4 regions of the Streptomyces nidicola genome follow, and region 1 is predicted to be linked to each of the others. Evidence: riboswitches for the same ligand, from Rfam matches in the RefSeq annotation. Region 1 holds a riboswitch; each other region holds the start of a gene.

What was found. A riboswitch is a leader RNA that binds a small molecule or an ion and turns the genes downstream of it on or off. The one in region 1 is predicted to bind cobalamin.
Region 2: it holds a riboswitch for cobalamin, as region 1 does, so the genes downstream of both, ACOKM3_RS31145 (cobalamin biosynthesis protein) here and nicT (Nickel transporter NicT) in region 1, are expected to answer to the same signal.
Region 3: it holds a riboswitch for cobalamin, as region 1 does, so the genes downstream of both, ACOKM3_RS01580 (ABC transporter substrate-binding protein) here and nicT (Nickel transporter NicT) in region 1, are expected to answer to the same signal.
Region 4: it holds a riboswitch for cobalamin, as region 1 does, so the genes downstream of both, ACOKM3_RS02575 (ABC transporter substrate-binding protein) here and nicT (Nickel transporter NicT) in region 1, are expected to answer to the same signal.

What each region holds. Positions count from the first base shown of each region.
Region 1 covers NZ_JBNBPI010000001.1:8,052,986-8,055,179, forward strand. Annotated here, with positions in the region: gene nicT (Nickel transporter NicT) at 1-1,076, opposite strand, end outside; cobalamin riboswitch at 1,108-1,323, opposite strand; gene ACOKM3_RS36350 (inorganic diphosphatase) at 1,338-1,841, opposite strand; gene ACOKM3_RS36355 (GNAT family N-acetyltransferase) at 1,907-2,194, opposite strand, start outside.
Region 2 covers NZ_JBNBPI010000001.1:6,901,689-6,903,882, reverse strand. Annotated here, with positions in the region: gene ACOKM3_RS31155 (inorganic phosphate transporter) at 1-541, shown strand, start outside; gene ACOKM3_RS31150 (hypothetical protein) at 600-821, shown strand; cobalamin riboswitch at 901-1,042, shown strand; gene ACOKM3_RS31145 (cobalamin biosynthesis protein) at 1,080-2,060, shown strand; gene ACOKM3_RS31140 (cobyric acid synthase) at 2,057-2,194, shown strand, end outside.
Region 3 covers NZ_JBNBPI010000001.1:334,273-336,466, reverse strand. Annotated here, with positions in the region: gene ACOKM3_RS01580 (ABC transporter substrate-binding protein) at 1-940, opposite strand, end outside; cobalamin riboswitch at 977-1,166, opposite strand; gene ACOKM3_RS01575 (hypothetical protein) at 1,219-2,194, opposite strand, start outside.
Region 4 covers NZ_JBNBPI010000001.1:544,403-546,596, forward strand. Annotated here, with positions in the region: gene ACOKM3_RS02570 (hypothetical protein) at 41-745, opposite strand; cobalamin riboswitch at 844-985, shown strand; gene ACOKM3_RS02575 (ABC transporter substrate-binding protein) at 1,016-2,071, shown strand; gene ACOKM3_RS02580 (FecCD family ABC transporter permease) at 2,068-2,194, shown strand, end outside.

The DNA.
Region 1 (2,194 bases):
CGCGCCAGCCGCCAGTAGGCGATCGCCGCCGCCCACACGACCACGAACAGGCCCACGATCACGTAGCCGACGTTGTCGAGGTCGAGACCGGCGATCCAGCCGGTCACCGCGTCGCTCAGGTCGAGCTTGTCGTGCAGGACGCCGACGAGTTCGATCGTGCCGATGAAGAACGCGACGGCGATCGACAGACCGGTGATGGTGAGGTTGTAGAACACCTTGCGCACCGGGTTGGAGAACGCCCACTGGTAGGCGAAGTTCATGAACGTGCCGTCGAGTGTGTCGAACAGGCTCATGCCCGCGGCGAACAGCAGCGGCAGGCACAGGATCGCGTACCACGGCAGGCCCGCGGCGGCGCCGCTGCCCGCCATCACCATCAGCGTCACCTCGGTCGCGGTGTCGAAGCCGAGGCCGAAGAGGAAGCCCAGCGGGAACATCTGGCCGGGGCGGGTGATGGACTTGGTGAAGCGGCCGAGGATCCGGTTCATGAACCCGCGGGAATCCAGGTGCTCCTCGAGCTTCCGCTCGTCGTAGGAGCCCGCGCGCATCGCCTTGAAGACCTTCAGAATGCCCATCAGGGCAACGAGGTTGAGCGCCGCGATGAGATACAGGAACGAACCGGAGACGGTGGTGCCGACGACGCCGAGCACCTGGTGGGTGCGCGAGTCGTCGTTCATCAGGGTGCCCGCGAGGGCTGCGCCGCCCGCGACGAGCGCCGCCATCGCGACGACCACACTGGAGTGGCCGAGCGCGAACCAGAAGCCGACCGAGACGGGCCGCTTGCCGTCCGCCATCAGCTTGCGGGTGGTGTTGTCGATGGCCGCGATGTGGTCGGCGTCGAAGGCGTGCCGCATGCCGAGCGTGTACGCCGTGATGCCGAGGCCGATACCGAAGGCCTTGTTGTCGACTTCGTAGTGCTCGGGGACGACGAGAAGGAACAGCACGCCGAACGCGACGACGTGCAGCGCGGCGATCACCGCGATCAGGCCGGCCGTGCGCAGCGTGTCCTCGCGGCGCCAACGGAAGGCAGGGGAGGGGGAGTTCAGGGCAGGGTTCGGGGAGTTCCCGGGCAGGGTCATGCGTCGATCACGCTCCAGCACCTCGTGGATCACTTCGTGAGATGCCGCGGCCGGTCTCCTGGCTTACGGGTGTGCCCGCCGCTCCGGCCTTCCCAGCGGCCGACGGCCGCCAGTGGCGTACAGGATGGAACGACGCGCTTCGGACGTCACTGTCCGAAACCCGATCACAGTGGCGAGGGCCGCTCCGGAATGGGCCCCTGAAGGGCCGTCACCGGTCTTCCCGAGCACCACGGCCCGACCACCCTACTACCTCCCTATCGCCTAACCGGAAGCGCGTTCGCGGGCGCGATGGATCTCCTTGTACGCCTTCTCCCGGCCCTCCCAGTGGGAGCCGTCGACCGATTTGCCCGGCTCCAGATCCTTGTAGACCTCGAAGAAATGGGTGATCTCCAGGCGGTCGAACTCGGGGATGTCCTCGATGTCCCGGACCGCGTCGTGCCGTGGATCGTGCGCGGGCACGCACAGCACCTTCTCGTCCGGGCCCTTCTCGTCGCTCATGACGAACATGCCGATCGCCCGGCACTCGACGACGCAGCCGGGGAACGTCGCGTCGCCGGTCAGGACGAGCGCGTCCAGCGGGTCCCCGTCGCCGCCGAGTGTGCCCTCGATGTAGCCGTAGTCCGCGGGGTACTGGGTCGACGTGAACAGCATCCGGTCGAGCCGGATCCGCCCGAGTTCGTGGTCCATCTCGTATTTGTTCCGTGAGCCCTGCGGGATCTCCACGGTCACGTCGAACGCCTCGGCGCGTGCCTGGCTGCTGCCCAATGTGGCCTCCTTGCCGCATTCCGACGCCCACGAGTGTGCGCCGTGCCGGGCAAGGGCGGAACCCCTCAGGCGGCCGGGGGAATGGGGAATTCGAGTTCGGGCCGGTCCCAGGCGACGGCCGGCGGACGCGCGGGCACGGTGCCGGTGCGGTGCGCGCCCATGGAGCGGTAGAAGCCCTCGGCCGGCGGGTGCGCGACGACCCGGACGTGGTCGAGGCCCGAGGCCCGCGCCTGCTCCCGCATATGGTCCACGAGCAGCCGCCCGATGCCCCGGCCCTGCGCCTCGTCCGCGACGAACATCAGGTCCAGCTCCGGCGGCTCGGTGAGCAGCGCGTAGAAGCCGAGCACCCGCTC
Region 2 (2,194 bases), 1.2 Mb from region 1:
GGGCCTCACCGAGCTCGCGCCGCAGCAGGGCTTCGCTGCGCAGACCAGTGCGGCGACCGCGATCCTCGCCTCCTCGCACCTGGGCTTCTCCCTCTCCACCACGCAGGTCTGCTCCGGCGGTGTGATGGGCGCCGGCCTCGGCCGCAAGGGCGGCGTCGTCCACTGGTCCACCGCCACCCGGATGTTCGTGGCGTGGGGCCTGACCCTGCCGGCCGCGGGCCTGGTGGGCGCGGGCGCCGAGTTCCTGACCAAGCAGGGCCCGTGGGGCATCGGCCTCACCGCCGCGCTGCTCGTGACCGGCTCGGCGGTCATCTGGAAGCTGTCGCGCCGCAACTCCATCGACCACACCAACGTCACGGCGGACGCGCCGCACACCGCCCCCGCGCAGGAGGCCCCGGGCGTCGTGACGACCGCGATCGCCTCGGTCTCCCCGCCGCCGGTGGGCACGATCGAGACGGTCGAGTCCGAGGCGAAGGTCGCCGACCGGCCGAAGGCCGGTGCGGTGAACGACCCCGCGCGCCCCGCCGGCGCCACGCTGTAGTCAGCGCCGTAGTCAGCGCCGTAGTCAGCGCCGTAGTTCAGAAGGAAGCAGGGCAGGAATGAAGATCGACTGGGCGGCCCTCGGCTCCGTCTTCGGTGTCTCTCTCGTCGTCACCGTGGCCCTCGTCGGCCTGTTCACCCTCGGCATCGTGGGCCTCTCCAAGCGGGAGTCGGCGGCGCGTGACGGTGGCTCGGCGGCGGTCGCGACGTCCGGGGCGTACGCCTGCTTCGCACTGTGCGCGGCGGCTGTGGCCTACGGGATCTATCTGATCGTGGCCTGACACCCAGGTCTGCGTGAGCGGGGTGCGGGACGTGCGACGTCCCGCACCCCGCTTGCGTGATCAACAGCAAGTTGACGTGCCAACTCGGAGCGTGGTGGACTTCCCCCGCCATATACGGCAGCAGTTGAGGAAGCCGGTGCGAATCCGGCGCGGTCCCGCCACTGTGAGCCCCCTTCTCGAAAGGGGCGAGCCAGGAACTCTCGCTGCCGGTCTCGTCGAACCAGGGCGTGGACACCCTGAGTGAGGACACCTACCGCCATGCTCGCCCCGCGCGGCACCTGGCGGCACGAGCGCGTGTACGCGTGCGGTGCCGCCGCCGGAATCTTCGCCGACCTTCTTCTCGGCGATCCGCGCCGTGGGCACCCCGTCGCCGGATTCGGGCGCGCCGCCGCGGCCGTCGAGCGCCGTCTGTGGCGGGACCACCGTGGCGCGGGCGCCCTGCACACCGTGGTGTGTGCCGGTGGCGCCGCCGCTCTCGCCGCCGTCGCCTCCCGTGCCGTACGCCGCTCCCCCGCCGCCTCCGTCGCGTTGACGGCCGCCGCCACCTGGGCCGTCGTCGGCGGGACCTCGCTGGGCCGGGAGGCACGCGGCGTAGGGGCCGCCCTTGAGGCCGGTGACGTGGAGCGCGCGCGGGAGCTGCTGCCCCGGCTGTGCGGCCGTGATCCGCAGGGGCTCGACGCCGACGGGATCGCCCGCGGCGTCGTCGAGTCCGTCGCCGAGAACACCTCCGACGCCGTCGTGGGCGCGCTCGTGTGGGGCGCGCTCGGCGGGGTTCCGGGCCTGGTGGCCTTCCGCGCCGTGAACACGCTCGACGCGATGGTCGGGCACAAGTCCGCGAAGTACCGGCGGTTCGGCTGGGCCTCGGCCCGCCTCGACGACGTGGCCGGCTGGCCGGGGGCCCGGCTGACGGGTGCGCTCGCCGTCCTCGCCGGTGGCCGCCCCCGGGAGGCGCTGGACGCGTGGCGGGCGGACGCCGGGCGGCATCCGAGCCCGAACGCCGGTGTCGTCGAGTCCTCCTTCGCGGGGGCGCTCGGGGTGCGGCTCGGCGGGACCTTGGCGTACGGCGGCCGGGTCGAGCACCGGCCGGTGCTGAACGCGCCGGGGCGGGCGGTCGAGGTGCGTGATGTGGATCGGGCCGTGCGCTTGTCGCGGCGGGTGTCTCTGTTGGCGTTGGGAGTCTGTGTGGGTGCGCGAGTCTGTGTGGGTGCGCGACGGATACGAGCGCGGGGGCGACGATGACGGGCGGCGGACTGCTCGTCGCGGGGACCACCTCCGACGCGGGCAAGAGCGTCGTCACCGCCGGGATCTGCCGGTGGCTGGCGCGCCAGGGCGTGAAGGTCGCGCCGTTCAAGGGGCAGAACATGTCCCTGAAC
Region 3 (2,194 bases), 7.7 Mb from region 1:
CGGCGGTCATGTGCTTGGTGACGGGGTTGGACTCCAGGAACTTGATCTTCTGCGCGGCGGACTCCGCCGACTGCGAGCGGCGCGTCAGATCGCCGATCACCAGCACGTCCGGATCGCGGTCCGCGACCGTCTCCCAGTTGACCTGCGGCCACTCCGCGCGCGTGTCGTCGAAGACATTGCGCGCCCCGAGCTCCTTGGTGACGACGCCGGGGGCTCCGCAACAGCCCGCCATGTAGGGCGAGTCGGAGTTGGCGAACCAGTACAGGACGTCCACGCCGTGCGCATCGACCCCCGAAGTGGCCTTGCGGACCCGGGACTTGAGCTCGTCGACCAGCTTCTCGCCGCGCTCCTCGACGTCGAAGACGCGCGCCAGATCCCGGATCTCGCCGTACACGACGTCGAGCCCCAGGGACTTGGTCCGCACACCGTCCCCGTCGCCGCCGTTGTCCTTGCCCGCGCAGTCGCTGGGGGAGAGGTACGTGGGCACCCCGAGCTTCTCGAACTCCTCGCGCGGCGCCACACCGCCCTTGCCGAGGGTGTACGTGAACGAGGCCGCGGCGAAGTCCGGTTCGGTGCCGAGGACCTTCTCGAACGACGGGTAGCGGTCGGCCAGGCGCGGCACCTTCGCGTTGGCCTTCGCCAAGTGCTCGGGAACAGGGTCGGTCCAGGTGCCGGTGCCGACCATCCGGTCCGCCAGGCCGAGCGAGAGCATGATCTCGGCGGAACCCTGGTCGAGGGCGACGGCGCGGCGCGGGGCGTGCTCGACCCGCACCTTCTTGCCGCAGTTGTCGAGCGTGACACCGCCGTCCTTGGCGGCACCGTCCTCGGTGGCGGCGGTCGTGCCGCACCCGGTGAGCAGCAGGGCGCCCGCCAACAGCGGTGCGCATCGGCGGAGTTGACGTGCGAACAGCACGGAAGTTCCTTCGCGTCCAGGGCTCATACGCGGAGCCGGCCTACGGTCCGCCCCCACGCCACGCGGCACTGGAGGCCGCCAGCAGGTCTTCGGACTCGGGGTCGTCCGCGCGAAGCGCCTTCCCGGGCCGATGTACCGACCCAGTGGCAGTGGCTCCGCCCGTCACCCTCACCGCTGCGCGTCAGTTCCGGGTTCGCACCGGATTCCCTGACCCGTGTGCGTAGAAAAACACACAAAGGTACGACTGGCTCGGCGAAACTATCACGCGGAGCCGATCGTGGTCCCGGTGGCGGTACCGGAGCCCGTCAGCGGCCCTCGTTGAGGGCGTCCACCGCGCCCTGCGCGTCCCCGATCGTCGCGTAGTCCACGGCGACGAAGGTCACCGGCCTGCCGCGTTCGCGTTCGCAGCGGTGTGCCCGGTCGAGGACGTAGCGGCGGGCGTTGACCTCGCCCGCGTCGATGCGGCTGCCGCCGTTGTTGGTGATGAAGTGGTTGAGGAGGAACAGCCGTTTGTCGTCGCCGCCGCGGTGGGGGACGCAGCTCATCTGGTCCGGGGAGCGGAAGGAGAACGGCGTCTCCATGCCGTAGCGGTAGAAGTTGCGGTACCAGGGGGCCGGGCCGTCCGCCTTCTCGGCGAAGACGACCAGGCGCCGGCCGCTGTCGATCATCTCGCCGAGCGTCGGCCAGGGCTTCGCCGGATCGGCGTCGGGGCGGCGGACCAGCTTGTCCAACCCCGCTTGGTGGAATGCCTTTTGGGTGTCCTCGGCGGAGATCGCGTCCTGGATGATCAGGGTGACCACTTCGTTCGGGTGGTCCTTCATCCAGTCGCCGATCTCGCGCAGCGTCGGCACCAGGGAGATCGCCCCGGCCCTGCACACCGCGTGGCACAGCCACAGCCCCTTGCGCGGTGGATTGATCCGGTTGACCGCGGACCTCACCAGCGCCTGCTGCTCGGCCGTGAAGTCGGAGTCGTGCAGACGTTCGGTGATCTCCTCGGGTGTCTCCCAGCGGTAGGTGTCCAGCTGCATCGCGCGCACTCCGTGGTCCAGCTGCGTACTGATGAGCGGGTCCTGGAGCGGCCCGATGAAGTGGTCGGCGGTCGTCGACATCGCGTTGTGCGAGGTCAGATAGGCGACCTCGTCGTAGGGGCGGTCGCACAGCTCGGTGCTGCCCTCGCACTCGCGGGCCGCGGCGGGGGAGGCGGCCAGCGGCATCAGCACCATCCCCGCGACCGCCAGGCACGCCGCCCCGAACCCCAGGCCGCCCGACCGCCCCGGCGAC
Region 4 (2,194 bases), 7.5 Mb from region 1:
GCCCGAGGGTGCGGCGCAGCCTCGGGTGAACCGGCTGTCGTCAGGCGACAGCGTCCCCTGCGGGCGGGCCCCTGGAGGTGATCGTGTCGGCGAGGAGGAGGTCACGGGGCGTACGGTCGCGCCGCGTGCGGCGGACCTGGACGCGCGGCCGGTGCGGCGGAGCGGGAAGGCGGAGCGGGAGCCTCAAGGGCGCGACGATCCGCCCGACGAAGGACCTCGCGATGCGGAACGCGGCCTGCTCGCCGTACGCGAGCCAGAGTCCGCTCAGCACGGCAGCCAGGAGGTGGGCCACGAGCATGCCGGACGGTGACATGCCGCCCATGTCATGACCGTGCGATTCCATCTCGGGCATGTCCGCCATGCCGGCCATGCCATGCATGCCACTCATGCCGCCCATGGGGTCGGCCGGCATGGAAGCCGTGGGCACACGGCACAGCACCTGGTCCAGCCACCGGCCCGCGACGGAACCGCCGGACGCCGCCGGGTGCGCGAAGACCTGCGCCCACGAGAAGAAGAGATGAAGTGCCGCCTGTGCGGCCACGGCAAGACCCACGACCGGCAGGAGCCCACGCTCACGCCCGGCCGGCACACAAGCCGCCCCACCGATGACCACGAGGCCTGCGGCCAACGCCCACCAAGGCACGGTGTCACCGGACATGAGCGTGTGCGCGAGTGCTGTGAGCAGCACGCAGACGGCCGCGAACACCGCGGCCCGTCCGGCGCGGGCATCCCAGCCTGTAGTCATGGCGGTCCATCTTGGCATCCGTCGACCGGTGATCACCGGCAGGTGGTCAACTCCCCCACCGTCCGCCCGCTTTTGCTTCACCTTTGCCTTTCGCCCACCACTGCGTACTATCGCCTGGTCATCGCCGCGACGGGAGACAGGAAGCCGGTGCGAATCCGGCACGGTCCCGCCACTGTGACCGGGCAGCGCGAGCCAGCGCTGCGCGGGAGTCAGGTCACTGACCCGTCGCGGGCTTATTCCGAGGAGCGCGGACTCCGTAGGAGGCTTCACGTGTACGACGGTCCATGCCGTCCCCCTTCCCTTTCCCTCCCCCGGGTGCGACGACGGCGTGTCGTCGTGCGCTTCGGGGCCACCCTCGCCGCGCTGTCGGCGACGGTGCTCGCCGCCGGCTGCGGCCCGTCCGGGTCGGCCGCCGAACGCGCCGGCGGCCCGCAGTCGTCGATCACCAAGGGCTTTCCCGTCACCATCGACGACTGCGGCGTCAGGACGACGTACGAGAAGCCGCCTTCGCGCGTGGTGACCATCCATCAGCACCCCGTCGAACTCATGCTCTCCCTCGGCCTGAAGGACCGCATGGTCGGCACGGCGTTCCCCGACTCGGCCGTCCTGCCGAGCCTGCGCAAGGACTACGCGTCGGTTCCGAAGCTGTCGGCGAGGGCGCCCTCGTTCGAGAAGGTCCTCGAAGCCGAACCCGACTTCGTCTACGGCGGCTACTCCAGCGCATTCGCCGAGAAGGAGGGCCGTTCACGCAAGGCGTTCGCCGACGCGGGCATCGACACGTACCTCAACCGCGAGTACTGCGGCGAGAAGAACGTGACCATGCGGGACACCTACGCCGAGATACGCACCATCGGCAAGATCTTCGGGGTCCCCGACCGCGCCGACGCCCTCGTCTCCGACCTCCGCCACCGGGTCGAGAAGGCGAGCGCCGCCGTCCAAGACGAACCGGACGTCCCCGTGTTCGTGTACGACAGCGGAGACAAGTCCGCCTTCACCGCGGGCGGCAGAAGCCTGGGCACGCACCTGATCCACGAGGCGGGCGGCCGCAATGTCTTCGCCGATCTGGACGATGTGTTCGGCGACGTCTCCTGGGAGCAGGTGGTCGACCGGGGGCCCGAGGCCATCGCGATCTACGACTACGCGGGCGACAAGAGCGTGGAGCAGAAGAAGCGGTACCTGCTCTCGCAGCCCGCGCTCGCGGACGTCCCCGCCATCAAGCACAAGCGGTTCGTCGTGCTGCCGTTGACCGCGACCCTGGTGGGTGTCCGGTCGGCGTACGCGGTGGAGGGTCTGGCGCGCGGACTGCACCCGGAGAGCTTCAAGTGACGGCGTCCGTCGTGGGCGACAAGGAACCGGTCGACCAACGACCAGGTGGCAGACAGTCAACTGGCGCGCGTCGACGGCACGTTGGGCAGGGAGCGAGACTCACCGCCACCCTGTTCCTGCTCA